3 regions of the Nocardiopsis alba genome follow, and region 2 is predicted to be linked to each of the others. Evidence: riboswitches for the same ligand, from Rfam matches in the RefSeq annotation. Region 2 holds a riboswitch; each other region holds the start of a gene.
What was found. A riboswitch is a leader RNA that binds a small molecule or an ion and turns the genes downstream of it on or off. The one in region 2 is predicted to bind thiamine pyrophosphate.
Positions count from the first base shown of each region.

Region 1: linked by a shared signal. The riboswitch ahead of TR33_RS09430 (ECF transporter S component) and the one ahead of thiO (glycine oxidase ThiO) in region 2 are both predicted to bind thiamine pyrophosphate.
Region 3: linked by a shared signal. The riboswitch ahead of TR33_RS19115 (3-oxoacyl-ACP reductase) and the one ahead of thiO (glycine oxidase ThiO) in region 2 are both predicted to bind thiamine pyrophosphate.

Region 1 is NZ_BAZE01000004.1:134,148-144,451, reverse strand. Features, by position in the region: gene TR33_RS09440 (alpha-1,4-glucan--maltose-1-phosphate maltosyltransferase) at 1-661, opposite strand, end outside; gene TR33_RS09435 (transglycosylase domain-containing protein) at 1,292-3,757, shown strand; TPP riboswitch at 3,877-3,984, shown strand; gene TR33_RS09430 (ECF transporter S component) at 4,062-4,703, shown strand; gene TR33_RS09425 (ABC transporter ATP-binding protein) at 4,707-6,233, shown strand; gene TR33_RS09420 (energy-coupling factor transporter transmembrane component T family protein) at 6,269-7,033, shown strand; gene TR33_RS09415 (enoyl-CoA hydratase/isomerase family protein) at 7,079-7,879, shown strand; gene TR33_RS09410 (protein kinase domain-containing protein) at 8,297-10,304, shown strand, end outside.
Region 2 is NZ_BAZE01000007.1:222,068-232,371, reverse strand. Features, by position in the region: gene TR33_RS15165 (DUF418 domain-containing protein) at 1-1,153, shown strand, start outside; gene TR33_RS15160 (SDR family oxidoreductase) at 1,221-2,114, shown strand; gene TR33_RS15155 (zinc-binding dehydrogenase) at 2,264-3,235, shown strand; gene thiE (thiamine phosphate synthase) at 3,245-3,916, opposite strand; gene TR33_RS15145 (Rv2175c family DNA-binding protein) at 3,993-4,352, opposite strand; TPP riboswitch at 4,471-4,581, shown strand; gene thiO (glycine oxidase ThiO) at 4,550-5,818, shown strand; gene thiS (sulfur carrier protein ThiS) at 5,809-6,021, shown strand; gene TR33_RS15130 (thiazole synthase) at 6,025-6,813, shown strand; gene pknB (Stk1 family PASTA domain-containing Ser/Thr kinase) at 7,116-9,080, shown strand; gene TR33_RS15120 (response regulator) at 9,217-9,882, shown strand; gene TR33_RS15115 (6-phosphofructokinase) at 10,060-10,304, shown strand, end outside.
Region 3 is NZ_BAZE01000011.1:20,970-31,273, forward strand. Features, by position in the region: gene pdhA (pyruvate dehydrogenase (acetyl-transferring) E1 component subunit alpha) at 1-850, opposite strand, end outside; gene TR33_RS19095 (phosphoribosyltransferase) at 1,199-1,696, shown strand; gene TR33_RS19100 (AAA family ATPase) at 1,781-4,558, opposite strand; gene TR33_RS19105 (esterase/lipase family protein) at 4,678-5,346, shown strand; gene TR33_RS19110 (MFS transporter) at 5,416-6,783, opposite strand; TPP riboswitch at 7,073-7,179, shown strand; gene TR33_RS19115 (3-oxoacyl-ACP reductase) at 7,236-8,024, shown strand; gene TR33_RS19120 (LLM class flavin-dependent oxidoreductase) at 8,024-9,343, shown strand; gene TR33_RS19125 (ATP-binding cassette domain-containing protein) at 9,414-10,304, opposite strand, start outside.

The DNA of each region.
Region 1 (10,304 bases), on a different contig from region 2:
CCGCGTCGGAGAGGGTTCCGGAGGCCTCCTCGCCCGGGGCCACGTCGACCCGGGCGCCCTCCGAGCGGGGGAAGAACTCGTACCAGGAACCGAACAGGGCCCGTTCGCGGTGGACGACGACCTTGGTCCGCTTGGACCTGGTGACGAGTTCCCGCAGGGGTTTGCGGTCCATGGCGGCGACGACCTCGTCGGTGACGGCCGTCGTGAAGCGTTCCATCGGATCGGTCGAGGTGTCGCGCAGGAGCGTGGCCGCCTCGGAGAGGGCGGGGTCTCGCGGGGTGCGACGGGCGGCGCGCGCGAGCAGGCGGGCGCCCTCCTCGAGGACGAGGTCGGTGTCGACGCCGAGGGGAAGTTTCACGCGGGCGACGTGCAGCCATGTGGCGAAGGGGTCGGTCCAGGATTCGATGGAGAAGGACCAGTCGCCCTCGGAGGGCAGGCTGATCTCGGCCTCGTACCGGTCGGTCCCGGGGGCCTTCTCGCGCATGGGGACGAGAGCCTCGCGGCGACCACGGGGGGAATGGACGACGACGCCCGCGGCGAGGGAATCGTGCCCTTCGCGGATCACGGTCGCGCCGACGGTGAAGCGTTCTCCCGGAACGGCCTTCACCGGCCCGAGGTCGTTGTCCGGAGATATGTCGATTATGGGCAGGCGTCCGATCACTGGCTACACCGTAATCATCGTTGTCAGGGCGTCATGAGGAGGCGCGTGACGACGCACGCGCGAAGAATGATCGGGTTCCGATCAAAGGCAGGATGGAGTCGACGAAGAACCGAATGGAAACTGTCCGGATTGCGGCTTCGGTGGTCTCCGATGTCCATCGTCCGCCCTGGCCCTGGCTTTGGCGGAGTGTCGAGGCCGAGTCGCACATGTGATCCTCGCCACATTCTTGCCCGTGGTCGAGGTCGGGTATTTGTCGGTTTTCATCGCTCGAAAACCGGCGAAGAAGGCATAAATTCGCAGTGGATTCTGTGTTCTCCCCGGTTGCTTTTCGATTCTCCATCATGAAAAGTCCGAAGATCTGTCCCGCTGGTTGCCGGTGGGAGTGAACTGGGTAGGGCTCATCTAATGCGCCCCGAGTGGTCGAGGGTCTATTCCGGACACTCGATCATGTCCAATGTGTCTACTCTGTGTAATCTTCTGTTGCTCTGTGTGGTTTACAAGGTATTGAGGAAGCTTTTCAGTGACACACCCGATTTAACGGAGTTCCCTTGAGGCCCTTCCTGCGAGGGTGGTCGACGCGATGCCCACCGTCGCGAGGCGGAGGGGCGGCACACGGCTCTAGGGGGCGACGTGACGGAGGTCGACGGGGGCGGTGGGTTCATCGAGCGGGCCCGCGCTCTGTTCCAGGAGAGGGTCGAGCGGGCCCGCGCCCTGTTCCAGGAGAGGATCGCGGAGTTCGAGAAGGACGCGACTCGGGAACGACGCGACGCGTATCTGCGACTGTCGGGTCTGGGCGCCGTCGCGGGTCTGCTCTGTGCCGTCCTCGTGCTGCCCTGGGCGGGAAGCGCGGGCCTGGTGGCCAGGGACACCGCCGCGGGCTTCATGGCCCTCCCCGGGCACCTGGAGGTCCCGAACCTGTCGTCGGGCGTCCTGCTCACCGACGACGCCGGGGAGCCCTTCGCCGAGGTCTCCGAACGCGAACGGGACGTGGTCTCCCTCGACGCGATCAGCCCCTGGGTCCCCTCGGCCCTCATGGCGGTCGAGGACGACCGTTTCTATGAGCACAACGGGCTCGACATGAAGGGCGTCCTGCGGGCCGCGCTGCGTACGGCCCAGGGAGACATGCAGGGCGGCTCCACCATCACCCAGCAGTACGTCAAGAACCTCCTCATCGAGACCGCCGATTCGGAGGGGGACGTCGACGGCGCCAGCGAACGGACCCTCGGCCGCAAACTGACCGAGCTGCGCTACGCCATCGACATCGAGGACCGGTACACCAAGGACGAGATCCTGGAGGGCTACCTCAACCTGGCCTACTTCGGGGCCGGCGCGCACGGCATCGAGGTCGCGGCCCAACGCTACTTCTCGATCTCGGCGGAGAATCTGGACGCCGGTCAGGCGGCGATGCTGGTCGGCCTGGTCCGGGGGCCCTCGTTCTACGACCCCCTCAACAACCCCGAGGGGGCGAAGGAACGTCGCGACCTGGTTCTGGACCGCATGGTCGACACCGGTCACCTGGAAGCGGAGGAGGCCGCCGCCCACAAGGCCGAGGACCTGGGCATCGATCACACCCCCAGGGGCGGCAGTTGCATGGAGAGCGACTACCCGTTCTTCTGCGACTACGTCATGCGCTGGCTGGCCGACTCGGAGATGCTGGGGAAGACCGCCGCCGAGCGGGAGCAGCGCATCGCCCAGGGCGGTCTCACCGTGCGCACCACGATGGATCGCGCGGCCCAGGACGCGGCCCAGGACGCCGTGGACAAGCGGGTCCCGCATGAGGACTCCACCAAGTTCGCCGCCCAGGCGCTGGTCGAACCCGGAACCGGTCGGATCCGGGGCCTGGTCCAGAACCTGCGCTACGGGTTCGACGACGACGCCTCCGGAACCACCTCGATCAACCTCGCCGTGGATCGGGACGAGGGCGGCTCCGGCGGCTATCAGGCGGGATCGACCTTCAAGACCTTCACCCTGGCGGCGGCCCTGGAACAGGGGATGGGGTACGGGACCAGGTTCAACTCGCCCAAGAGCATGTCCGTCGGTGGGATGACCGACTGCGGCGGCGACCGGATGTCGTCGTGGAGCGTGAGCAACGCCGGCGAGAGCGACGACGGCGAACACAACATGATCAGCGCGACCAAGGGCTCGGTGAACACCTACTTCGCCCAGTTGCAGGAGAAGGTCGGTCTGTGCGAGACCTCCGAGATGGCGGTGAAGGCCGGCGTGCACCGCGCCGATGGTGAGGATCTCGGAGTGTGGAGCTCCTTCACCCTCGGGGATCAGGAGGTGTCCCCGCTGACCGTCGCCAACTCCTACGCGACCTTCGCGGCCCGCGGCATCCGTTGTGAGCCGCGGCCGGTGCGCTCTCTGACCGAGGACGGCACGGAGGAGCGGGTCACCGCCGACTCCGACTGTGAGCGGGTGGTGAAGCAACAGGCCGCCGACGGGGTCAACCACCTGCTCCAACAGACCTTCGACGGAGGTACGGCCAAGGGCCTGGACATCGGGCGGCCCGCGGCGGGCAAGACCGGTACCACCGACGGATCCGCCTACGCCTGGTTCGCCGGGCACACCCCGAACCTGGCCTCCGCGGTCGTCGTCGGCGACGTGCGCGGTGGTGAGCAGAACCCGCTGCGCGGGGTGACCATCGGCGGACAGTACTTCGGCGTCGTCTACGGAGGGACCCTGCCCGGACCGATCTGGCAGGAGTCCATGCGCGGGGCGACGGAGGGGCTGCCCTCCGAGAGCTTCGCCGGTTCTCCCGGTTCCTTCGGGGACCCGACGGCGGAGCCGCCTGGACGGGAGAAGGACGACGACTCCGATGACGAGGGCGGAGCGGACGGCCCCGAGGACGCCGCCGGCTCCGCGGACTCCGAAGGTACGGAGAGCACGGAGAGCACGGAGAGCACCGAGGGTTCCGCGGACTCCGAAGGGACCGGGGGCGCCGAAGGTTCGGACGGCACCGGCGGCACGGGCGGTACCGAGGGCTCGGACGGTACCGGAGGCACGGGCGGCACCGAAGGTACCGGGGGCACCGAAGGCACCGAAGGTTCCGGTGGCACCGAGGGCTCCGACACCGGAGAGGGGGCCGGCACCTGACCACCGGGCCCGCTCGCGCGCGGTCCATGGTCCCGAGGTGGACAGAGGCCTATATGTCGTGGTGAAAGGGGTATGGAGGGTCAAGAGCTCCGATATTTGCCTCATGGCGCATAATGGAGCCGAACCGACAGGGGAGCGCGGAAGCGCTGAGAGTGCGGCACCGGGCCGCAGACCCTTAGACACCTGATCCGGATCATGCCGGCGAAGGAAGTCGTGAGAACCCGCCATCGTGCGCGTGAGAACGCGTGATGGCGCTCTTGGCCGCATTCCCCTCCGTCGCTCCGACGAAGGGAACCCTCGGGTAATGAGTACCGAAGACAGGACCGGCACGACCGATGGCCGCGAGGTCGCGCGTGCCGGATTCCTCCAAGAGGTACGGGCCGGCCTCAAGAGCTGGCGCACCGTCGACATCGTCGTCGCCGCCGTGATCGGTGTGGCGGTCGGTGTCGTCTTCTGGCTGTGGAACATCGTCTGGTCGATCACGACGCCGCTGTTCGTGTTCTTCCCGCCCGGTCAGGCCGTCGTCTACGGCATGTGGCTGATCTCCGGCGTGCTCGGTGGTCTGATCGTCCGCAAGCCCGGCGCCGCCGTGCTCACCTCGATCGCGGCGGCCTCGGTCTCCGCGGTCCTGGGGACCCAGTGGGGGCTCGCGGTCATCCTCGACGGCACCCTCCAGGGGCTGCTGCCCGAACTGGTCTTCCTGGCGTTCGCCTACCGGCGTTGGAACATGGGCGTGGCCGTGCTCGCCGCGGCGTTCGCGGGCCTGTCCCCGGCCATCCGGGACAACATCGCCTACAACGTCACCTGGCCGCTCCACTACCAGATCACCTACGGGGTGATCGTGGTGATCAGCGCCGCCCTCATCGCGGGTGTGGGAGCCAGGCTCCTCACCACCGCCCTGGCGCGCGCCGGCGCCCTGGCCCCCTTCCCCTCGGCCAAGGGCTGACCCATGGGAGCGAGGAACGTGGGCGGCGCGCGTGTGGAGCTCTCCGGTTGGGGATGGCGGCACGCGGGCCGCGACACCCACGCCCTGCGCGGCGTGGACCTGGTCGTCGAACCCGGGGAGCGGATCCTGCTGCTGGGCGCCTCCGGCGCGGGCAAGAGCACCCTGCTCCACTCCCTGGCCGGGCTCACCGGCCCCGACAGCGCCATCAGCGGCGAGGAGGAGGGCCTGCTCCGTGTGGACGGAGAGCCCGCCGCCCGCGGTAGGGGTCGGGTCGGCCTGGTCGCCCAGGACCCCGAGACCCAGCTCGTGATGGCCCGGGCCGGAGACGACGTCGCGTTCGGTCTGGAGAACCTCGGTATCGAACGAGAGGCGATCCGGCCCCGGGTGGAGGGGGCCCTGGCGGACGTGGGCTTCCCCTACGGTCTGCGGCATTCCACCGGTGCCCTGTCCGGCGGAGAGAAGCAGCGACTGGTGATCGCCGGAGCGCTGGCCATGCGCCCTCGCCTGCTGCTGCTGGACGAGCCCACCGCCAACCTCGACCCGGCCGGGGCCGAGCTGGTCCGGTCCCTGCTCGCCCGTCTACTGGCCGAGACCGAGGCCACCCTCGTCCTGGTCGAACACCGGGTCGCCGAGGTCGTGGACCTGGTCGACCGGGTCGTGGTGGTGGAACCGGGCGGCGGGGTGATCGCAGACGGCGCCCCCGCCGAGATCTTCGCCGAACACGGGCGTTCCCTGGCCGCCCAGGGCGTGTGGATCCCCGGGAACGAACCCGCCCCCTCGCTCACGGCGGCCCCGGGAGGGGCACCGTTGATCGAGGCCGTGGACGTGACGGCGCGGACCCCCTTCCAGGTGGGGGTCCGCGTCGGCCCTCGCCGCACGGTCCTGGAGGGGGTGCGCGTCGCCCCCGAGGCCGGGACGGCGACCGCCCTGACCGGACCCAACGGAGCGGGAAAGTCGACCCTCCTCACCCTGCTGGCCGGGCTCTCCGGTCCCTACCGGGGGAGCGTCGAGCCTCGCGGGCCATTGGCCGAGGCCGACCGACGCCCCCTGGTGAAGTGGCCGGCCCGACGTCTGGCCCGACACGTGGGAACGGTCTTCCAACACGCGGAGGACCAGTTCGTCACCTCCACCGTGCTGGACGAGCTGCGTTTCGCGCCCTCGCGCGCGGGGATGGGCGAGGTCGAGATCGAGGCCTGGGTGGGCGAACTCATGGAGAGACTGCGCCTGACCCGGCTGGCCGACGTCCACCCGTACACGCTCTCCGGAGGAGAGAAACGGCGGCTCTCGGTGGCCACCGCGCTCAGTTCCGGGCCCTCGCACGCCCCCGACGTCCTCGTCCTGGACGAACCCACCTTCGGGCAGGACACCCGTACCTGGACGGAGCTGGTGGAGCTGCTGGGCTCCCTGAGGTCGGAGGGGCGGGCCATCGTCATGGCCACCCACGACCGGCTGCTCCTGGAACATCTGGTGGACTCCCGTATCGGGGTCGCCGACGGTCGAGCCACCGTCTCGTCGAAGGAGGACGTGTGAGCACCGCCCGATCCGGCACCCGTACCGCGGAGACGATGGGAGGGGACACCCTCACCCTCGACGTTCCCGCCGAGGGCGGGGCCCGCTACTGGATGACCGGGCTCAACCCGGCCGCGAAACTGCTGGCGGCCCTGGCGATCGCCATCGGCCTGATCCCCGCTGTGGACGCCGTCACCGGAGGCCTGGTCCTGTTCGTGGTCCTGCTGACGGTCCCCTTCAGCGGTGTGGACCGTAGGACCCTGATGCTCCTGGGCGGGCCCTTTCTGCTGATGGGCCTCAGCAGCGGGACGGTCAACTACCTGTACGGCGAACAGGGGCTGGAAGGGGCCGTCGGCGCCGCGGTGCGCCTGCTGGCCATCGCGCTTCCCGGACTGTTGGCCGCGATCACCAGCGACCCCACGGAGATGTCGGACGGGCTCGTGCAACGGCTCAAGGTGCCCGAGCGCCCCGCCATGGGCGTCCTCGCCGCGCTGCGCCTGATCCCGCTCCTGGCCGACCAGTGGCGGACCATCACCCTGGCCCGCCGGGCGCGCGGTCTGGAGGCCGGGTACAACCCGTTCAACGTGGTGCGGCTGTTCTTCGGTCGACTCTTCGCTTTGCTGGTCCGCTCGATCAGGACCGGGACGCTGTTGGCCACCGCGATGGACGCGCGGGCCTTCGGCACGGGGCCGCGCACCCACGCCCGGATCAGTCACTGGAGGAGGGCGGACACCCTTCTGCTGGTGGGGACCGGGGCGCTCCTGATCGGCGCGTACGCCCTCTCCGCGCGCTTGGGCACCCTGGTGCTGCTCTTCTCCTGACCCGAGTGGTTAGGTGGCAACCGACACTGACGCCGAAGTGAAGAGGTGGAGAACGTGGGCGAGTTCGTTCGCGTGGAGGTCGACCCGGACAACCCCGCGGTGGCCGTCATCCGGATCGATCGACCCAAGGCGCTGAACGCGTTGAACGGTCGGGTCACCGAGGAGATCGCCGAGGCGGCCGCGCGGGTGTCGTCGGACGACTCCGTGCGCGCCGTCGTGCTCTACGGCGGTGAGCGGGCCTTCGTGGCCGGGGCCGACATCAAGGAGATGGCCGAGCTCACCCACGCGAAGATGCTGGAGTACTCGCGCGCCCTACAGAACGCTCTGACCGCGGTGGCCCGGATCCCCAAGCCGGTGGTCGCCGCCATCAGCGGGTACGCGCTGGGCGGTGGATGCGAGCTGGCGCTGTGCGCCGACTTCCGGGTCGTGGGGGCCAAGGCCAGGCTCGGACAGCCCGAGATCCTGCTGGGCGTCATCCCGGGTGCGGGCGGGACCCAGCGTCTGCCGCGTCTGATCGGTCCGGCCAAGGCCAAGGACCTGGTGTTCACCGGGCGTCACGTGAAGGCGGAGGAGGCACTGGAGATCGGCCTGGCCGACCGGGTCGTCGAGGACGACGAGGTCTACTCGGCCGCCGTGGAGCTGGTCGCCCGTTACGCGGACGGCCCCGCGGTGGCCCTGGCCGCGGCCAAGGAGGCCATCGACCGCGGGTTGGAGACCGACCTGGACACCGGCCTGGAGATCGAGCGACTCCAGTTCTCGGGCCTCTTCGCGACCGAGGACCAGAAGGCGGGCATGCGCAGCTTTATCGAGCAGGGACCGGGCAAGGCGACCTTCGAAGGGCGCTGACCTCGGGCGTTCCCGGCCCCTGGGACGGGTATCGCTGTGGGGCGGGGCGGGTGGTGTCGGGCGTTCGCCTCGCCGCCCGCCCCGCTCTCTTCCCAGGTTTTTGTAGTGACTTGTCGTTGCTTTTACTTTTTGTCGCGTTGAGTGTCCTGGTGGGACCTGGGGTGGAAGACCGGATCCGGCCATACGGGAAGGGAACGGGGGAACCGCTCACCCGGTTTTTCCGTCATACTCGTCAGTGGTCGTCACAGGACGGACGGTTCGCCCGGAGCCCCGGGGCGCGTTCCGCGCCCGATCCCGGGTGGGATCCGCGGACCACACGGGCCCCTGGGCGGGGCCGCACAAGCCAAGCTTGACCCATCCCCCCGGCCGATAAACTGGGCGTGGCGGTATGTGGTCTTTTGAGGGGATGAGTTCTCGATGGCAATGTCGGCAGGTTTCCCCACGGGTGAGGAGCTGCCGGAGCGCATCGGTCACTACGTGATCCGCCGTCGCATCGGCGCCGGCGGCATGGGAGTGGTGTACCAGGCCGAGGATCCCCACACCGACCGGTTCGTGGCGGTGAAGGTCCTCAAGCCCGAGGTCGCCGGAGACCACATCGCACGCGCCCGGCTCGCCCGCGAGGTCGAGACGATGCGTCGTGTACAGAGCCCCAACGTGGCCGAGGTCATCGACGCGGACACCCAGGCGGAACTGCCGTGGGTGGTCACCGAGTACATCCCCGGGCCCACGCTGGACGCCACGGTCACCGACCACGGCCCCCTCCGCGGGCGCGCTCTGACCCGTTTCGTCACCGGTATGGCCAGGGCCATCAAGGACATCCACGCGGTGGACGTCATCCACCGTGACCTCAAGCCCGGCAACGTGATCATCTCCAACGGCGAACCGATCGTCATCGACTTCGGTATCGCCCACGCCGTCGACGGGGCCAAGCTGACCCAGACCGGCACGTTCGTCGGCACCCCCAGCTACCTGTCGCCCGAGGTCATCGAGGGGACGGACCTGGGTCCGGCCACCGACGTGCACGCCTGGGGCGGCACCGTGGCCTTCGCCTCCACCGGCCGTCCGCCCTACGGCGCCGGTTCGTTCGAGGTGATCTTCTTCCGGATCCTCAACGGCGAGATCGACATGGACGGGATGCACGAGGCGCTGCGCCCCCTCGTCAACCGCGCGGTCTCCCGGGACATGAGCGCCCGGCCCACCGCGGCCGAACTCGTGACCGAGACCGGCCGCCTCAACCTCGACCTGCCGTGGAGCGAACCGCAGCGCGGGCTGCCGGACCAGACCGGCGGCCACACCGTGCACAGTCCCGCTCCGGGCGTGCCCGACACCGGGGGCCACGGCTCCGGACACGGCGGCGTGGGAGGAGCGATCCTCGGCGGCGCCATGGGCGGCGCGGCCGCCGGGCACCTGCTGGGCGGGGGCGCCGGAGAGGGCTGGGGGAGCGCGCACACCAGGAGCGCCCCCGGAACGACCGACAGCGCGTGGTCCACGCCCTCCAACGAGCGCCCCGGGGGCCGGGAGAGCGACCTCGAGGCCACCGACGACCTCGGCGCGGCCCGTTCCAACGGATGGAGCGAGGACCCGGAGGCCACCGACGACCTGAGCGGCGCCCGTTCCTCCGGAGACGACCGGACGCATCACGCCCACTCGTCCGGGTGGGACGACGAGGCCACCGACGACCTGTCCGGGGCCGGGACCGAACGGATCGTCCCGGGCACGGGCGCTCAGGGGTACGACACCCAGGGCACCCAGCGGATCGATCCGGTCCGGGACGACGTCCAGGGCACGCAGCGGATCGACCCGTCCGCCCTGGCCCCTCGGGAGGACCCCCAGGGCACCATGATGATGGGCCAGGACGAGATCTCCCGGCACGCCCGGGTCCAGGACGAGGACCCCGACGGTGCCCCTCAGACCCGGTTCTTCAACTCGCCGCTGGACCCGAAGGCCTTCCAGGACATCCTGACGCCCGTGGGGGCCGAGGGGCGGCGTGAGACGACCCAGGAGTTCGACGAGGAGGAGTACCGGGAGCGGGGCGGCCTGCTGGGCCGTTTCCGCCGTGGGGGCGGCGACCGCGTCGGCGACTACTTCCGCGGTGACCGCGAGGGCGACGAATACGACGAGGACGAGGACGAGTACTACGACGAGACCTGGCGGATGCATCCGCTGGTCCTCATCCCGATCATGCTCTCGCTGGCCGGGACGGCCCTGTGGTTCCCCTGGTTCGGCATCTTCCTGGGCGTCGTCCTCATCTCCGGCCTGAGCGCGTTGGACGTGGTCAAGGCCGAGCACGCGCGACGTCTCCAGACGCGTGGTCGCCGCAACTCCGACGGCATGGTGGTGGCGCTCAGCTTCCCCTGGGCGTTCGGTCGTATGACACTGCGCACCGTCGGCTTCGGGCTGATCTATCTGGTGGCGGGCATCCTGG
Region 2 (10,304 bases):
GAGCGGCGGCGCCACCATGCATCCCCCCTCGGAAGACCTCCCGGACCGGATCGCGCAGTTCTTCACGATCGTCGTCGTGGACATGCGCAGCTACCCGATGTTCGCCTTCCTCTTCGGTTACGGGATGGTGCAGCTCGCCCGTCGCCAAGAGGCGGCCGGAAGCGACGCCAAGGCGGTCGCGGCCCTGCTGCGTCGCCGCAACCTGTGGCTGATCGCCTTCGGCGCGGTCCACGCCCTCCTGCTCTGGATGGGCGACGTGCTCGGCGCGTACGGTGTGGCCGGCCTGCTGCTGGGATGGCTCTTCCTCCGCCGCCGGGAGACCACCCTGCTGGTGTGGGGCTGGGTCCTGACCGGTCTGTTGGCCTCGCTCTCCGTACTCGGCCTCCTGTCCATGCCCTTCCTCGGTTCGCTGCCGGACGAGGACGCCGCCGGCATGGAGGCGCTCGCCGGCAGCATCGCCGACCCCTCGTTCCTCACCGCCGCCCTGGACCGGATCACGGTCTGGCCCGGAGTCGCCCTCCTTCAGGGTGTGTTCGGCCTCGCGATCCCCGCGGCGATCCTCTTCGGCTATCGGGCCGCGCGCATGCGCGTTCTGGAGGAGCCCGGTGCACACCTGCCCCTGCTGCGGCGGACCGCCGTCATCGGTATCTCCGTGGGCTGGCTGGGCGGTCTGCCCCTCGCCCTGTACCAGGTCGGTGCGCTGGACCTGAACGCCACGCAGGCCCAGATCCTGACCCTTCCGCACATGACCACCGGCATCCTCTGCGGTGTCGGCTATGTGGCGCTGATCGCCCTGATCGCGCACCGGATCCAGAACCGGGACCGCGAACCCGGCGTGGTGGTCACCGCTCTGAGCGCCACCGGTAAGCGTTCCCTGTCCGCCTACCTCGGTCAGTCGGTCCTGTGCGCGCCGATCCTGTCCGCCTGGGGGCTGGGTCTGGCCGCCTGGATGACGTCGTGGACGATGTTCCTGTACGCGGTCGGGGTCTGGCTGGTCACCGTGGTGATCGCCTACGGCATGGAGCGCGCCGGCCGTCGCGGACCGGCCGAGGTCCTGCTCCGACGTCTGTCCTACCGGCGGGTGAACACCCCTTCGCCCGCATCCGCCCCGGAAGGGGACGAGGGGCCGCACCAAGAGCGGACCACCCCCTGACCCGAAGGCGCAAAAAGGCGCGTGCCGATCAGTGCTCGGCACGCCGCCTTCCTCCAGGATGGCTGTCATGGGCGACGATCACATGACAAACCACACCATAGGGGTGACCGGGGCCACCGGTGCCCTGGGCGGACGCGTGGCCGCCAGGATCGCCAGGCTCGGGGCCAGGCAGCGTCTCATCGTGCGCGATATCAATCGGGCCCCGGAGTATCCGGGCAGTAGCGCGTCGATGGCCGTCTACGAGGACACCGCCGCCTTCGAACGGGCCTGTCGTGGTGTGGACACCCTGTTCCTGGTCTCGGCGACCGAGTCCGAGAATCGGATGGACACCCACATCAGCGCGGTGGACGGCGCCGTCCGGGCCGGGGTGTCCCGGATCGTGTACCTGTCGTTCCTGGGTGCCGGACCGGCCGCCACCTTCACCTTCGCCCGGACGCACTTCTTCACCGAGGCGCACATCCGCTCGACCGGGGTGCCGTACACGTTCTTGAGACCCTCCCTCTACCTGGATCTGATGCCCTCCTGGGTGGACGACCACGGTGTGGTGCGCGGCCCGGCCGGAGAGGGTCGCGTCGCCTGGGTGTCCCGGGACGACGTGGCGGACGTGGCCGCCACCGTGCTCACCGACCCCGTGGTGATCGCCGCCTCCGAGGAGACCACCTACGACGTGACCGGCCCGGAGGCGCTCTCGGTCGGGGCCACCGTGGAGCGACTGGGCCGGCTCACCGGACGTTCGATCCGGTACGTGCCCGAGACCTGGGAGGAGGCCTTGGAGTCGCGTCGCTCGAGCGGGGCCCCGGAGTGGGCGGTCGAGGGGTGGGCCTCGTCGTACGCGGCGATCGCCTCCGGTGAGCTGGACGTGGTCTCCCCCACGGTGCCGGATCTGACCGGGCATCCGGCCCAGTCGATCGAGGGCTTCCTGCGCCGCCATCCCAGCGCGTTGTCGCACGTCCACGTCTGATCGCTCCGCCCCGGCCGTCGTGCTCCCGCACGGCGGCCCCGTCGTCTCCGAGGTTCCCCGAGGGAATCCTCCCCTCCCCCTTGACCTCAACATTGGTTTAGGTAGGAGGGTCGTTCTTGTAAGACGAACGACGGACCACGGAGTGTGCGATGCGAGCGGTGAGAGTGGACGGATTCGGCGGCCCGGAGGTCCTCGCCCTTCACGAGGTCCCCGAGCCCGAGCCCGGTCCCGGCGAGGTGGCCGTACGGGTGGAGGCGGCCAACGTCATCTACCTCGACACCCTGATCCGGAGGGGCCTCGCCCGGGAGTTCTTCCCGATCGAGCCTCCGTACGTGCCGGGTTCGAGCGTGGTGGGCCGGGTCGAGGAGGTCGGCCCGGAGGCCGATCCCTCCCTCGTCGGAGCCCTCGTGCTCTCCGAGACGGAGGAGGGCGGATACGCGGAGCGGGTCGTGGTCCGTGAGGACGGCCTGGTACGGGTGCCCGACGGGCTCTCCCCCCACGATGCCCTGGCCCTGCTGGTCGACGGAGCCACGGCGATGCTCCTGGAGCGCTCCGCCCGTTTCCTCCCCGACACCCGGGTGCTGGTACTGGCCGCCGCGGGCGGCGCCGCGAGCCTGGTCGTGCAGCTCGCCCGGCTGGCGGGGGCCCGGGTGATCGGCGCCGCGTCCAGCCCGGAGAAGCGGGAACTGGCCCGAGCCCTGGGAGCGGTCGAGACCGTGGACTACTCGGCCCCCGACTGGCACGACCGGGTCCGCGAGATCACCGGCGGGGCCGGGGTGGACGTGGTCGTCGACGGGGCCGGAGGGGCGCTGGGGGCGTCGGCCTTCTCCCTCGTGGCCGACGGGGGACGTTTCGTCAGCTACGGCACCACCGACGGGGAGATCGTCGAGATCGACGAGGCCGAGGCGTCCCGACGTCGGATCGAGACCGTGGGCCTGTTCGACATCCAACGGGAGGAGAACCTGGGCCGGAACGACCTGGCCAGACTCGCCTTGGAGGAGGCCAGGGAGGGCCGGATCCGACCGCACGTGGGGATGACCCTGCCCTTGGAGCGGGCCGCCGAGGCGCACCGGGCGCTCCAGGAGCGTCGGGTCGTCGGGAAGGTGCTCCTCGTCCCCTGACCCGAACGGTCAGGAACGGTCGGAGCGCGCGGTCAACCGGGCCCGCAACGCGGCGGCGGCCGCTCGGGGGTCCTCCGCCTCGGTGATCGCGCGCACCACGACCACCCGACGGGCACCGGCGTCCAGTACGCGGTCGACGTTGTCGAGGTCGATGCCGCCGATGGCGAACCAGGGGCGGTCGCCGGCCAGCTCGGCGGCCCGCTCGACCAGGGAGAGCCCGGCCGCGGGACGACCCGGCTTGGTCGGGGTGGCCCAGGTCGGCCCGACACAGAAGTAGTCGCTGCCCGCCTCGGCCGCGGAGGCCGCGGCGGCGTCGGCGTCGTTGTTGGAACGGCCGATGATCGGGTCGGCGCCGATGATGTCCCTGGCCATGGGGACGGGAAGGTCCCGCTGCCCCAGGTGCAGGACGTCGGCGCGCACCGAGCGGGCGATGTCGGCCCGGTCGTTGACCGCGAGCAGGGCCCCGTGCCGCTCGCAGGCCTCGCGCATGATCTCCAGGGCCGCGAGCTCCTCACGGGCCTCCAGACCCTTGTCCCGGAGTTGGACGATGTCCACACCTCCGGCCAGGGCGGCGTCGGTGAACTCCGCGAGATCGCCGCGCCCGGTCCGGGCGTCGGTGCACAGGTACAGAAGCGATGCGTCCAGGCGCTCGCGCAGGCTGGTTCCGTGGCTGGTCCTCACACCGTCCACCTTAGGGCCCGGAGATCGGGGACCCGAGGGCACCCCCGTGCGGAGCGCCCCGGGCCCCGGACCCGCCTCAGAAGGCCAGGCTCTGGGCGCGGCGCCGCACCTCGGTGCCCCGGTTCTCGCGCATGGCCTGGATCGGGGTTCCGGGCAGGGTGTCGTCCGGGGTGAACAGCCAGCGCAGGGCCTCCTCCGTGGAGAACCCGGCGTCGGTGAGCAGCACGATGGTGCCGGGCAGCCCCTTGACCAGGTCCTCCCCGTCCAGGAAGGCGGCGGGGATGGAGAGTTCTCCGCCCCGGACCAGACCCATCAGCCGCTTCTCGCGGATGAGCGTCTTGATCCGGTTCGGGCTCACGCCCAGCGGCCGGGCGGCCTCTCGCAGGGTCAGCCAGTCGCCGACCAGTTCGTCGATTTCACGGTCGCTTTGTGTCACCCTCCCAATCTGCCACACACGGCCGGCCACGCGGACCGTCCCGGCCGTGCCGGGTGACCTGGCAGAGGTCCCGACGCGCCCCCTTCGAAGGGCCTGTCCTAGGATGGGGTACCGAACAGACACGTCCCGCGGGAGCCGGGTGGACCCGGCTGAGAGGGAGACTGCCCGTCTCCGACCGCACGAACCTGATCCGGATCATGCCGGCGAAGGGAGTGGAGGAGCGCACCGTGCGTACTTTCGAGGAAACCCCCGACACGAGGATTCGTCCTACCAATACCGTGGTCGTGGTGGGCGGTGGCGTCATCGGCCGCGTCACCGCGTGGCGGGCCGCCCAACAGGGCCTGGACGTCACGCTGGTCGAGCCCGATCCGGTGGACGAACCGTCCCACGCGCGTGCCGCCTCGACCGTCGCCGCGGGCATGCTGACCCCCGCCACCGAGGCGGTGTTCGGCGAGGAGGAGCTGATGGCCCTGGGCCTGCGCTCCGCGCGGATGTACGACGACTTCGTCGCCGAGGCGGAGGCCGCGAGCGGCCGATCGGTGGGTCATCGCCGCACCGGCACCCTGCTGGTCGCCTTCGATCGGGACGACCTGGCCGTCCTGCACGATCTGCACGCCCTCCAGGAACGGCTGGGGATCGCCACCGAACGGCTGGGCGGCCGTGAGTGCCGCAGGTTGGAGCCCATGCTGGCGCCTTCCGTGCGCGGCGGTGTCCTGGCCCCCGAGGACCACTCCCTCGACCCCCGGCTCCTCCTCCGGGCCCTGGCCGAGGCCGGGAGGCGCGCGGGGGTGCGCGAGGTCTCCGGGACCGTGGCGGAGGTCTCCTCCCCGGGCCCCGACGGGGCCCGCCTCGGGGTACGTCCGATCGACGGTCCCGTCCTTCCGGCGCACCAGGTCGTCCTGGCCGCGGGCTGCTGGGGCGACCGGATCACGCTGCCCGCGCCGGTGGTGCCGCCGCTGCGCCCGGTCAAGGGACAGTTGCTGCGCGCCCGCGTGCGCGCCGGAGAACCGCCCATCGTGGAGCGCACCGTGCGCGGCCTGGTCCGCGGATTCCCCGTCTACCTGGTGCCACGCGCCGACGGCGAGGTGATCGTGGGCGCCACCCAGGAGGAACTGGGCCACGACACCGCCCTGACCGCGGGGGGACTCTGGCAGGTACTGCGGGACGCCCGAGAGCTGGTCCCCGGGGTGGGCGAACTGGAGATCACCGAGACCTGCGTGGGCCTGCGCCCCGGATCCCCCGACAACGAACCCCTCCTGGGCCCCACGAGGGTCCCGGGACTGCACCTGGCCTCCGGCCACTTCCGCCACGGGGTGCTCCTGGCCCCCGTGACCGGAGAGGTCATGGCCGAGGCGCTCACCACCGGCACGCTGCCCGAGTACGCGCGCCGGTTCGCCGCCGACCGAGCCGTGCCCGGCGGTGACACGCGGGAGAAGCCGACGACGTGGGAGGAACAGTGGAACTGATCATCAACGGCGAGAGCCGCCAGAGCGAGGCCGCCACGGTCGAGACGGTCGTGCGCGACCTGACCTCGGCCGGGGAGGGGCGGATCCCCGGCGGGATCGCGGTCGCCGTCAACGACGAGGTCGTGCGCCGTACCGCCTGGGCCGAGACCGCCCTGTCCCCCGGAGACCGTGTGGACGTCCTGACCGCCGTGCAGGGAGGCTGAACCATGACCGACACCCTCGACGCCCCCACCACGATCGACGATCCCCTCGTCATCGACGGGGTCTCCTTCGGTTCCCGGCTCATCACCGGCACCGGCGGCGCCCCCTCCCTGGAGGTCCTGGAGGAGGCCCTGCTCGCCTCGGGGACCGAGCTCACCACCGTGGCCATGCGCAGGGTCACCCCCGGTACCCGCGGTTCGGTGTGGGACGTCCTGGAGCGCAACGCGATCCGGCCGCTGCCCAACACCGCCGGCTGCTTCACCGCCGTCGAGGCCGTGCGCACCGCCCGGTTGGGCCGTGAGGCCCTGGAGACCGACTGGGTCAAGCTGGAGGTGGTGGCCGACGAGCACACCCTGCTGCCCGACCCGGTGGAGCTGCTGGACGCCGCCGAGACCCTCGTGGACGAGGGGTTCACCGTCCTGCCCTACACCAACGACGACCCGATCCTGGCCCGTCGACTGGAGCAGGTGGGGTGCGCCGCCGTCATGCCGTTGGCCGCGCCGATCGGTTCGGGCCTGGGCATCCGCAACCCGCACAACCTCGAACTGATCGTCGAGCAGGCCCGGGTCCCGGTGATCGTCGACGCGGGCATCGGTACCGCCAGCGACGCGGCCCTGGCGATGGAACTGGGATGCGACGCGGTGTTGTTGGCCACTGCCGTGACCCGCGCGCAGGACCCCGTCCGTATGGCGACCGCGATGCGCGACGCCGTCCGGGCCGGGCGGGGCGCGCGTCTGGCCGGCCGTATCCCGGTCCGCCGTCACGCGCTGGCCTCCAGCCCCGACGTGGTCTGACACCCGTGCGTCGGGCCGGCGTGGATCGTCGGCCCGACGGACGGTTTGCGCTCGTCCCCTACCGTGGTGGGGTACGGCGGCCCTTTGGAGGGCGCCGCTCCCATCAGAACCGCCCAGGCGCGAACTCCCTCGACCGCACACGGAACGACCTTGTGCGACACGGACCGGGGACGCCGCGACCGTGAACCGCGGGGCAGAACCGACGCCGGATTCCGCTATCGTGTCGGTTCGATACCTGGTGTCGGGTACGCGCCACCGGCCGCGATCTCCCGCGCTCCCCGCAGCAAGGACACAACTCCGCCGTGGACATGACGAATTCCGACCCGCTTGTAGGCGCGACACTGGACCGTCGCTACTTCGTCGAGTCAAGGATCGCCGGTGGCGGCATGGCGACGGTGTACGTCGCCCACGACCTGAGACTGGACCGCAGACTGGCCTTGAAGGTCATGCATCCCTCTCTGGCCCAGGACCCCTCCTTCGTCCAGCGCTTCATCAACGAGGCGCACTCGGTCGCCAAGCTCTCCCACCCCAACGTGGTGCAGGTCTTCGATCAGGGCGAGGATCAGGGACACGTGTTCCTGGCCATGGAGTACGTCCCGGGCCGGACCCTGCGCGACCTCCTCAAGGAGCAGGGCAGGCTGGCCCCCCGGCAGGCCCTGAACTTCATGGCCCCGGTCCTGGCCGCGCTGGGCGCCGCCCATCAGGCGGGCATGGTGCACCGCGACGTCAAGCCCGAGAACGTCCTCATCACCGAGGACGGCCGGGTGAAGGTCGCCGACTTCGGTCTGGCCCGCGCCGTCGAGCAGTCCAACCAGGGACTGACCCGGACCGGCACCCTCATGGGCACCGCCGCCTACCTGGCCCCCGAGCAGATCGAGAAGGGCACCGCCGACGCCCGCAGTGACGTCTACGCGGCCGGCATCATGCTCTACGAGCTGCTCACCGGTGGACAGCCGCACACCGGCGAGACCCCCATCGCCATCGCCTACCAGCACGTCACCGAGGACGTCCCCCGTCCCTCCCACTTCCTGCCCGGGCTCCCGCCCGAGGTGGACACCCTGGTCACCAAGGCCACCGAGCGCGATCCCAGGTACCGTCCGAGCAACGCGGGCCAGTACCTGGCCAAGGTGCTGGAGGTCCTGCGCGACCTGCCGGAGAACCCCGCCCCGGCCCAGGGCCGGATGGCGCCGGTCGCCCCGACCGGTCCCTCCGCCGCCACCATGACCGCGCCCCAGTTGATCGCCGGCGGCGCAGGTCCGGGGACCGAGAACGCCACCATGGTCGTCGACATGGGCGCCATGGACGGCTATGGCGACGACGACCGCTACCCCGACGACGGGGAGCGTTCCCGTTTCGGCCGTAAGCCCCTGCTGATCGCCGGTGCCGCGGTCATGGCCCTGATCGTCGGCGTGGTCGGCTGGTGGTTCCTGCTCGGCCGCTTCGAGTCCGTTCCCGACGTGATCGGGTCCACCCCCGAGGCCGCGGGGACCGAGATCCGGTCCAGTGGTCTGATCTACAACCTCTCCGACCGGACCGTCTACAGCGACGACGCCGCCGCCGGCGAGGTGGGCGGTACCGACCCCGAGATCGGTACCCGGCTCTCCCCGGGCGACGAGGTGACGGTGTTCCTCTCCAAGGGGCCGCAGGAGGTGGACATGCCCGAGCTGGTCGGCGCCGACGTCGCCGACGCCGTCAAGGAGTTGGAGGACCTCGGGTTCGAGTCCGACAAGATCGCCCAGGAAGAGGTCGACGCCACCGACAAGGACCCCGGCGAGGTCATCTCCACCTCGCCCGAGGCCGGCTCCACCGCCGACCGTGAGGAGACGGTGACGCTCACCGTCAGCCGGGGCATCCCCGTGCCGAGCCTGGCCGGGGAGAAGCTGGAGGACGCCGAGGCCCAGCTGGAGGACCTGGGTCTGTCGGTCGAGGTCGTCGAGGAGGAGAGCGAGAACATCGACGAGGGCCGGGTGATCACCCAGAGCCCCGACACCGGCATCAACGTGGGCGCCGGCTCCACCGTCACCCTGACCGTCTCCACCGGGCCCCCCGGAGTGGACATCCCCAACGTGGTCGGCGAGCGGATCAACGACGCCCGCAAGACCTTGGAGGAGGCGGGCTTCGAGGTCGAGGTGGAGCGCATCCTGGGCGGCCGGATCGTGGCGCACCAGTCGCACAACGGCAAGGCGCCCAAGGGCACCGAGATCACGATCACCGCGACCCCGCGGGGGATCAACCTTCCCGGTGACGACGATGACGACGACGACTGATCCGGTCGGTCTTCGATGAGGGGCGGGGGGCGCGGGCTCCCCGCCCCTCTCGTCTCTCCGTCTCCGGGAGGAACGGCGTGAACCGGCCACGCCCCGTCCTGCCGTTCCGGGCTTCTCGGGCACTACGCTCGGCGACATGAGCGGTGACGACATCCGAGTACTGGTGGTGGACGACCACCCCATGTGGCGTGACGCGGTGGCCCGGGACCTGGACGAGGCGGGCATGACCGTGGTGGGCACCGCGGGCGACGGCGCCAAGGCCCTACGGATCGCCCCGGCGGCCCGTCCCACCCTGGCCGTGGTGGACCTGCACCTGCCCGACACCGACGGGGTGCGGCTCACCTCGGCGCTTCTGGCCCTGCCCGAGCCTCCGAGGGTCCTGGTGCTCTCGGCCAGCGGGGAGAGCGAGGACGTGCTGGCCGCGGTCAAGGCCGGCGCCACCGGCTATCTCGTGAAGTCGGCCGGCCGGGAGGAGCTCTTGGACGCGGTGCGGCGGGTCCACGCCGGAGAGGCGGTCTACACCCCCGGACTGGCCGGTCTGGTCCTCGGCGAGTACCGCCGGCTCTCGGCCGAGGACGAGAGCGCCCGCGCCGGAGACGAGAAGAGCCCCCGACTCACTCCCCGGGAGACCGAGGTCCTGCGTCTGGTGGCCAAGGGGCTGGCCTATAAGCAGATCGCCCGAAGACTGACCATCTCCCACCGGACCGTACAGAATCACGTGCAGAACACCCTGACCAAACTCCACCTGCACAACCGGGTGGAGCTGGTGCGCTACGCCATCGACCAGGGGTTGGACGAATGATCTCGGGGACGGAACGGATATCACCGGTACTTTCGGTCTCCCCTGCCCCGGGGAGGGGGCGGGATTTCGGAGGTCCTTTCCGGCCCGGGGGTTGGCTCGGTCTCGTCTGCCCCACTATGGTCTAGACCATCTGGCGTCCGACGCCGTCAAGACACACAACGTCGAGGAGAATGTCGCATGCGAGTCGGTGTGCTGACCGGTGGCGGAGACTGCCCCGGTCTGAACGCGGTCATCCGCGCCGTGGTCCGTAAGGGCATCAAGGACTACGGCTACGAGTTCATCGGCTTCCGGGACGGCTGGCGTGGGCCCCTGGAGGGCGACACCATGCCGCTGGACGTGTCGGCCGTACGCGGCATCCTCCCCCGCGGAGGGACCATCCTGGGCTCCTCCCGCACCAACCTGATGAAGATCGAGGGCGGTGT
Region 3 (10,304 bases), on a different contig from region 2:
CGCGCGCGACCCAGGGGTCGACCTCGTCCCCGCTCCGATAGCGGGTGTCGTCGTCGGCGTTGGTGTGCGCCTGGATCCGGTAGGTGTGCGCCTCGATCAGGCGGGGGCCTCCCCCCGCTCGGGCGTCCGCGACCGCTCGTTCCAGGACGGCCAGGACCGCGGCCGGGTCGTTGCCGTCCACCCGTTCGCCGGGGACCCCGTAGCCGACGCCCTTGTGCGCCAGGGAGGGGGCCGCGCTCTGCCGGGCGAGGGGGACCGAGATCGCGTACTCGTTGTTCTGCACGAAGAACACGACCGGTGCCCGGAAGACGGCGGCGAAGTTCAGGGCCTCGTGGAAATCGCCCTCACTGGTGGCGCCGTCGCCGCACAGCGCCATGACGACGGTGTCCTCGCCCTTGAGCCTGGCCGCGTGGGCGACGCCGACGGCGTGCAGGAGCTGGGTGGCCAGCGGGGTCGCCTGGGGCGCGACCTTGCGCTCGTAGGGGTCGTAGCCCGCGTGCCAGTCGCCTTGGAGGAGGGTGAGGACCTCGATCGGGTCGACTCCGCGCGCGATGACGGCGGCGGTGTCGCGGTAGGTCGGGAAGAGCCAGTCGCCGTCGGAGAGGGCGAGCGCGGCCCCGACCTGGCAGGCCTCCTGGCCGTGCGAGGAGGGATAGACGGCGAGGCGTCCCTGGCGGACGAGGGCGCCTGCCTGGTCGTTGACCCGGCGCGCCGTCACCAGGGAGCCGTACACCTCCAGAAGGCGTCGGGTGTCGGGCATGGGGAGGCCGGAGCCGTCGACCCGTGAGCCCGACTCGTCGAGCAGTCGAAGGGGTTCCTCGGAGGGGAGTAGGGCCTGATGTTCCGCCATGCTGCAACCTCCTGGGCGCGGAAGATCTGTATGCAGACATGGTGCTGTTCGCGACCATCTGTTCGCCACAAACCGGTCAGAATCGAGAAAATGTCGCAAATCGATCAGAGTTTTCGGGCCGAGTGTCCACATATGTGACCTGGGACACCACTTCGCGTGGACATGTGGCCTACACCTCACACCCGGGTGACCCTCTTCTCGACCCGACCCGGTCCGGCCTTCGGGAGGGGCACCGCGCCTCGGAGAGGTGCGGGGGCGTCGTTAGCATGGGTCGGTGCCGCGAGCGGCCTGACCTGCGAGGCGCCGCGCACATCGGACACCGCAGGGACATCAGGGGGAGACAAGACCGTGAGCGACGAGCGCGAGAACCTGAGCTATGAGCTCTTCGGCACCGCGATGCGCGAGATGGCACAGGCGATCGCCGACGACGGGTACGAGCCCGACATCATCCTGTCCATCGCCCGCGGCGGCCTGTTCGTCGCCGGCGGCCTGGGCTACGCCCTGGACGTCAAGAACCTGCACGTCATGAACGTCGAGTTCTACACGGGTGTCGGCACCACCCTGGACATGCCGGTCATGCTGCCCCCGGTCCCCAACGTGGTGGACCTGAGCAACAAGAAGGTGCTCGTCGCCGACGACGTCGCCGACACCGGCAAGACCCTCAAACTCGTGCACGACTTCTGTTCCGAGCACGTCGCCGAGGTGCGCAGCGCCGTCGTCTACGAAAAGCCCCAGTCCCTGATCAAGTGCGAGTACGTGTGGAAGCACACCGACCGCTGGATCAACTTCCCCTGGTCGGTCCTGCCCCCGGTCGTCCACCGCGAGGACCAGGTCCGCGACGCCTGACACGAACGCACCGGAGGGAGCCGGCCCCGGGCGGGGCCGGCTCCCTCCGTATTCGGGCCGTTCAGGACCCGTCGTCGGCACCGGTCAACCGCCGACGAGGCGGGACAGCTCTACGCGGGAACGGATCCCGAGCCTGGTGTAGATGTTGCGCAAGTGGTGATCGACCGTCCGGGTGCTCAGAAAGAGCCGCGCCGCGACCTCCCGGTTGGTGGCGCCGCCCGCCACATGCCGGGCGATCCGCAGCTGTTGCGGGCTGAGCCGTTCCAATCCGCCCGCCTCAGGCGTCGCCGTGCCACCGCGCGCCGCCCGGAGCTCCTGTCCGGCCTGACGCGCCCACGGCCGGGCCCCCAGCCGTTCGAAGGCCTCCATCGCGGTGTACAGATGCTCACGCGCCCGCCCTGGATGGCGTGACCTGCGCAGATGGCCGCCGTACAACAACCGGGTGCGCGCCTCTTCGAAGTCGCAGTAACCGGAGGAGTGCAGTTCCAGCGCCCTCTCGAAGAACCCGGTCGCCTCCTCTCCCTCGCAGAGCAGACCCCGGCAGCGCATCACCTGGGCCCGGGCGGTGTCCTGGCCGGTCGCCTCGGCCCACCCCGCGAAGGTCTCCACCGCGCGACGCACCCGCACCTCGACCCCGCCGCGTACCGACGCCTCCACCAGGTGCGGGGTGATCAACAGCCGCACCGCCGCGTGACCGCGTCCGGGGCCGGAACGGGCCAGGGAGCGCAACCGCATCGCCGCCTCCGCCGTACGGCCGGAACCCAGATCGAGCAGGGCCAGGGCCCAGGAGGCGAGCCCCGCGGGGAGGCCGACGTCGTGTTCCCCGGCCAGCGCCAGCGCGGTCTCCGCGTGCTCCCGACAGTCGTCCTCCTCACCCCGAAGGGCGGCGACGAAGGCGAGCGCGCCCCGGTGATGGCTCGCGCAGTTGTCCTGCCCGGACCCCACCGCGCTCCGCAGCCCTTCGGCCGCGCTCTCCTCGGCCAGGGAGAGGCGTCCGAACCACATCTCCGCGTAGGTCAGGAACTCCAGGGCCTGCGGGACCAGGGCCAGAGCACCGGTCCGGCGCGCGATCGTCACGGCCCGCCCGGCCAGGGACCGGGTGCGCATGTGGTCGCCTCGGAGCAGGCCGGCGATCCCGCCCAGAACGAGCGCCTCGGGGTCCCCGATCCGCTCCGCGACCCTCTCGGCCCGTTCCAGGAGCTCGGCGCCCTCACGGTGCCGGCCCTGGAACATGGCGGCCTTCCCCGTCATGTAGTCGAGGACGAGACGATCCCAGGGCCTCGCGCGGCCACCATCGGGCGCGGCCTCGGAGACGAGGGTCCGGGCGCGTTCGACGGTGGCGAAGAAACGCTCGTGGTCACCGGACAGGCATCCGGCCTCGCCCGCCTGCAACAGGGCCCGCAGGGCCGTACTCGGATCGCTCCTTGCCAGCCGTTCGGCGGCCGGGCCGAGCCGTTGGACGGCGTCGATGGCCACCCCCGAGCGCAGGTCCATCTCGGCCCGGAGCAGGTCGGCGTGGTCCTGGACGGCGTACCCCCGGTCGCTCCGGACGGGCAGTGAGCGCACGCGTTCGAGGAGCCGCCCGGCCCGGGCCGGAGCACCGGACAGCCAGGCGGATCGGGCGGCGTCGACCAGGCGCCTCCCCCGAAGGATCGGATCGAGGCTCAGGCGGGCCGCGTGTTCGTGGAGCAGGGAGGCCGGGGCGTGGCCGTTCCGCTCGACGGCGCGGTGCGCCTCCGCGTGAAGGGAGGCCGCGACCCTCTCGTCCGGGCCGCCCCCGACGAGCGCGCGATGCCAGAGGGCCCGGCCGGTGTCCCGGGCGTCCTCGTGCGCGCGGGCCAGGTCCAGGTGCGCGGAGCGCCGTTCGGCGGGGGAGGCGTGGTGGTAGCCGGCCGAGCGGGCCAGTGGATGGGCGAAGACCGTCCGGTCCCCCGTCTCCACGACCAGTCCGGCGCGACGCGCGGGTTCGAGGACGTCGGGGTCCGTCGACGCGGGGGCGTGCGGGTCGGCGGCGGCCCGCACCAGGGCGAGTCGGGTCTCCTCCGGAAGCCGATGGAGACGCTCGACGAAGGCGTCGGTGAGTTCACCGTGAGAGCGTGGTGGTCGTTCCAGGGCGACCGCCCCGGAACGCTGGTCGGGGGTGCTCCCCTCCAGTAGCTCGAGGGCCGCACGGGGGTTGCCCTCGGCGGCCTCGGCGAGCGCGGAGGCCACCGGTTCGGTCGGCCCGTCCTCGGCACGCCCTCCGTGCCCCGCGGCCGACTCGCGCAGCAGGCGCAGAACGGCCCGTTCCGGCAGAGGGCGCAGACGAAGGGCCGGGACGCCGGCGAGCAGCCCCGGTTCCGGACCTTCGGCACTGAGCAGGACCACCGCTCCGTCGTGGGTCAGTCTGCGGGCGGCGAAGGCCACGACCCTCCGGGAGAGCGGGTCGAGCAGGTGGAAGTCGTCGACGTGGAGCAGGAGCGGACTCTGGGCCGCGACCTCGGTGAGCAGCCCCAGGGCCGCGCCGGCCAGGGGGAGGTCGCCGCCCGGCTCTCCGGTGTCCAGGGCGCGGGTGAGGGTCTCGCGTTGGACGTGCGGCAGACGTGGGAGGTAGGGGAGCGCGGGCCTCAGGAGTTGGTGGAGGCCGGCCAGGGGGATCCGGCTCTCGCCCGGCGCCGCGCGGGCGTGGAGCACGGTGAAGTCGGGTGCCTCGGACACGGCGCGCTCCAGGAGTGCGGTCCTGCCGGAGCCGGGAGGCCCCGTCACGAGCAGGCCGCCGCTCCGTCCCGAACGGGCGGATTCGAGCAGGTGGCGGAGGGAGAGCAGTTCGTGGTCGCGCCCGTACAGGGGCGCTGTACGTGTGAGCGGGTTCACGCTGTTCACCCCCTTAAGTTACTCGTCGGTTAAAAACGAGTAAAGGGACCGGCGATTCGGCCGATGCGCGCGCCATGGTCCGCGGCGCACAATCGGGATCCCCCGCCTCCCCCACCCTCGGAGCTCATATGAGACGCCCGATCTCCCTCCTGCTCGGATTCGTCCTCGCCCTCGGAATGTCCCTCCAGGCCGCCCCCGCCGGCGCCGACTCCCACACCCCCGTCGTCTTCGTCCACGGGTTCATGGGCAAGGGCGGCCAGTGGGACGACATGCGGGCCGCCCTCGTCGACTCCGGCTACCCGGAGGACCGGCTGCACGTCTTCTCCTACGACTGGGCCCGTTCCAACACCACCATCGCGGAACGGCTCTCGGAGCGGATCGACGAGGTGCGCGGCGAGCACGGTGTCGACCGCGTGCACCTGGTGACCCACTCCATGGGCGGCCTGTCCTCGCGCTACTACATCAAGAACCTCGGCGGCACGGAGACCGTCGACCAGTGGATCTCCATCGGCGGCCCCAACAACGGGACCGACATCGCGAACCTGTGCCCATCGCCGATCACCCCTTGCGCCGAGATGAGGCACGGGTCGGACTTCCTCGCCGACCTCAACTCCGGCGACCCCACGCCCGGGCCGGTCGGGTACACGACCCTGCGTTCCCCCTGCGACATCGTCATCTCTCCCACGGAGAGCACCTCCCTGCCCGGGGCCGACAACATCCGGGTCGGGTGCGTGGAGCACATCTCGATGATGTGGAACGGCGAGGTCATCGATCACGTCCGTCGCGTCGTCGGCTGACCCGTCCCCGACATGGGACGGGGCGACGGTCCGTTCCCACGAACCGTCGCCCCGTCCTCGACCGGAGGCCTACCCCGCGGTGGCGGGGTCGGCCTCGTCCGCGTGCAGGTCCCGGCCCTCCTGGACCTTCACCAGTGAGACCGCGGCGAAGGAGATCACGGAGAGCCCGACGATGTACACGCCGATGGTCCACGAGGCGCCGAAGCTGTTCAGCAGCAGCTCGGCGATCATCGCGGCGAAGGCCCCGCCCAGGATCGCCCCGAGGGCGTAGCCGATCGAGACGCCCGAATAACGGACCTCCGCCGGGAACATCTCCGCGTACAAGGCGGACTGGGGTCCGTAGCTCAGGCCGAAGGTCAGCGTGAAGACGAAGACCCCCACGAAGTACAGGAGGACGTCGCCGGTGTCGACCAGGAACCACATCGGCACCGCCCAGGCGGCGAGCAGCACGTAGCCGATCTGGAAGGTCCGCACCCGGCCGATCCGGTCGCAGATCCATCCGCCGTACAGCGTCGAGATCAGCCAGCCGAAGGAGGCCAGGGTCGTCGCCAGCAGGACCGGGCCGCGTTCCATCCCCAGCCCCATGTCCTCGACCGGCCTCGAGGCGTAGGTGGCGAGGAAGGCGATGACGAGGTAGCCCGCGGCGTTGTTGGAGACGAAGATCAGCGCGGAGAGGACGACCTCACGGGTGTTCTCGCGGAACAGGCGGCCCAGCGGGGCGGAGGACTTGGCCCGACGCGCCTGCATGTGCTTGAAGACCGGGGACTCCTCGACCGTCTTGCGGATGAGGTGGCCGACGACGATCAGCACGACGGACAGCAGGAAGGGGATGCGCCAGCCCCACTCGAGGAAGGCGTCGGTACCGATGATCGCGGTGATGACCCAGACCACGAAGGTCGCGAGGATCATGCCGCAGGGGACGCCGATCTGCGGGTAGGCGCCGAAGTAGCCCCTCTTGTGCACCGGAGCGTGTTCCACCGACATCAGGGCGGCCCCGCCCCACTCGCCGCCGGCGGAGAAGCCCTGGATGATGCGCATCAGGATCAGCAGGATCGGGGCGGCCATGCCGATCTGCGCGTAGGTGGGCAGCAGGCCGATGACGAAGGTCGCCACGCCCATCATGACGAGGGTCGCCACCAGGATCCGCTTGCGTCCGAACCGGTCGCCGAGGTGGCCGGCGACGATCGCGCCGAGCGGCCGGAAGAGGAAGGAGATGCCGATGGTGGCGAAGGAGAGCACCTGGGCGACGCCCGGGTTGCTGGCGGACAGGGGTTCCAGGAAGAGCGGTGCGAGTACGAGGCCCGCGGCCTGGGCGTAGATGAAGAAGTCGTACCACTCGATGGTGGTACCGACCATCGTCCCGGCGAGGACCTTGCGCTTCTCTCTTCGGTCGAGAGGGGCACCCGGTTCGGGGGTCGTGGCGTCGGAAGTCGCCATTGCTGCTCCGTAGTTCTCTGCCGGCATGGGCCGGATCCGTCGATGGGCCACGGCAGGCGCCGTCCGCGTATTCGGGGCGTACAAGGGGAAAACGGACGACATGCTCATGAGCCCCAGAACACCATGCCATGTGAGGCACGACACTTTCTACACCGGGGCCTTACTTTCGCAGTTGAGAACACATGTCCTTACCGAACGGTCGGTCGGAAAGTCCGGGTTCCAGCACACTCCGTGACGCCGTACCGCACCCCACCCCACGTCCTCGTAAGGACGGTGGACTACCTTGAGCACCAGTGACACGGGGTGCTTCGGACCGCACAGGGGTTCCGAGCTGAGATCACACCCGTCGAACCTGATCCGGGTAACGCCGGCGAAGGGATGTCCACTCACCCGCCCCCGGCGGTGACTCCTCTGTGCACGGCTCCCTTCTCCGCCAGACAGAAAGGGAACCGATGTCCTCCCCCGAAGCCGCACAGGCGATCCCTCTCGACCGACAGGTCGTCCTCGTCACCGGTGGAGCCCGCGGGCTGGGCTCCCATCTGGCCCGGGCCTTCCTGCGCGAAGGGGCCCGTGTGGTGATCAACCACCGGAGCAGCGCCGATGCCGCCCGCGAACTGGCCGAGACCCACCCCGACACCGCCCTGGCGGTCCGGGCCGATGTGCGTGACCGCGACCAGGTCACCGCGATGGTGGAGGAGGCCGAGAGCCGCTTCGGCGCCCCCGTCACCACCGTCGTCAACAACGCCCTCGTCGACTTCTCCTTCAACGGCGACGCTCGACCGCACGCCGACACCTTGACGTGGCAGGACCTCGACCGGCAGTTCAGCGGGACCGTCCAGGGCGCCTTGAACACCGTGCAGGCGGCCCTCCCCGGAATGCGCCGGGCCGGGGGAGGGCGGATCGTCAACGTGGGCACCAACCTGTTCCAGCACCCGGTCGTGCCCTACCACGACTACACCGCGGCCAAGGCGGCCCTGCTCTCCCTGACCCGCACCCTCGCCCACGACCTGGGCCCCGACGGCATCACCGTCAACATGATCTCGGGTGGTCTGCTGCGCACCACCGACGCCAGCTCGGCCACCCCCGAGGAGGTGTTCGACCTGATCGCCTCCGGCACCCCGCTGCGCCGGGTCACCACCCCGGCCGAGTTCGCCGACACCGCCCTGTTCTTCGCCTCCCCCTGGGCCCGGTCGGTCACCGGACAGAACCTGGTCGTCGACGGCGGGCTGGTGATGGACTGATGCCCGAGATCGAACGTCAGGCGCACATCAACCTGTTCATCTTCGGCTCCGGCCACCACAAGGCGGCCTGGCGTCACCCCGATTCCCCCGCCGAGCGGATCGGGGACATCCGTTACTACGAGGAGCTGGCCCGCACCGCCGAGCGGGGCCTCCTGGACGCGGTCTTCTTCGCCGACGGCCACGCCGCCGGCGAGGTGGCCGAAGGGCCGTGGTGGTTCCTCGAGCCCCTGACCGCACTGGCCGCGATGAGCCGGGCCACGGAACGGATCGGGCTGGTCAGCACCGTCTCCAGCACCTTCTACACCCCCTTCCACGCCGCCCGCATGCTGGCCTCGCTCGACCACATCTCCGGCGGTCGGATCGGGTGGAACGTGGTCACCTCCATGTTCGACACCGAAGCGCGCAACCACGGCTACGAGAGGATGCCGGAGCACGGGGAGCGCTACGCCCGCGCCGAGGAGTTCGTGGACGTGGTGCTGCGGCTGTGGGACTCCTGGGGCGAGGACGCCCTGCGCCATGACCGCGACGGTGTCTTCGCCGATCCCGAGCTGGTCCGCCCCATCGACCACCAGGGGGAGCACTTCCAGGTCGACGGCCCGTTGAACGTACCGCGCCCGCCCCAGGGTCACCCGGTGCTCTTCCAGGCGGGCGCCTCCGAGCAGGGCCGCGCGCTGGCCTCCCGTCGCGCCGAGGCGATCTACTCGGTGGCCTACGACCTCCCCAGCGCCCAGGACTACTACCGGGACGTCAAGGCGAGGATCCGGCGGGCGGGCCGCGACCCCCGTTCGGTGGCGATCATGCCGGGGCTGGTCACCTACGTGGGCTCCACCGAGGCGGAGGCCGAGGCCAAGCGGAACGAACTGGACCTGCTCCTTCCGGTGGAGGAGTCGTTGCGACAGTTGGGCCTGTTCGTGGAGCAGGACTGCTCGGACTGGGAGCTGGACGCGCCCGTCCCCGAACTCCCCCCGTTGGAGGCGTTCACCGGACCCAAGGGTCGCTACGCCACCATCCTGCGGATCATCGAGTCCGAGAGGCCCACGGTGCGCGGGCTGCTCGGACGTCTGGCCGCCGGCGGCGGGCACTGCACCATGACCGGCACCCCCGAGCAGATCGCCGACCGGATCGGCGTATGGCTGCGTGAGGAGGGCGCGGACGGCTTCAACCTCATGCCGCCGTCCCTGCCGGGAGGGATCGAGGACTTCGTGGACCACGTGATCCCCGTCCTCCAGGAGCGGGGGCTGTTCCGCCGCGAGTACACGTCGGAGACCCTGCGCGGGCATCTGGGGTTGGAGCGCCCGGCCGCACCCTCGCATCGGTGACCCTCGCCGGCCGGGTCCACCCACCTCGATCACGGTGAGCGGACCCGGCGGTGCCGTCGCGGTGGTCTGCTCAGAGCAGGTGCCTCAGGTAGCGGCCGGTGCGGCTCTCCGAGGTGGCCGCGATCCGCTCCGGCGTCCCCTCCGCCACGATCCGACCGCCCGCGGAGCCCCCGCCCGGCCCCAGGTCGACGACGTGGTCGGCGCCGGCCACCACCCGCATGTCGTGCTCGGCCGCGACCACCGTGGCCCCGGACTCCACGAGGTCCCGGAGCCGGTCCATCAGCACGTCGGTGTCGTACGGGTGCAGCCCCGTCGTGGGTTCGTCCAATAGATAGACCGTGTCCGCCACCCGACGACGCTGGAGTTCGCCCGCGAGCTTGATCCGCTGGGCCTCCCCGCCCGAGAGCTCGGTCGCGGACTGCCCCAGACGCAGATACCCCAGACCGACCGCGCGCAGGGTCTCCAGGGAGCGCCGCACCGCCGGCACCTCGTCGAAGAACTCCAACGCCTCCTCGACCGACATCGCCAGGACGTCGGCGATGGTGCGCCCCCGGTAGAGGACCCGCAGGGTGTCGGGGTTGTACCTGGAGCCGCCACAGGTGGGGCAGGGGGCGTAGGTGGTGGGCAGGAACAGCAGCTCCACCGAGACGAAACCCTCGCCCTCACAGGTGGGACAGCGTCCACCCGTGACGTTGAAGGAGAAGCGACCCGCTCCGTAGCCGTACTTCTTCGCCTCGTCGGTGGCGGCGAAGAGTCTGCGCACGGTGTCGAACAGACCCGTGTAGGTGGCCAGGTTGGAGCGAGGGGTGCGACCGATGGGCTGCTGGTCGACCCACACCACGCGCCCGCGTTCCGACGCGCGTTCCTCCACCGCCGCCAGCAGGCTGGACTTGCCCGCCCCGGACACCCCGGTGACGGCGGTGAACACCCCCAAGGGGAGATCGAGGTCGACGTCGCGCAG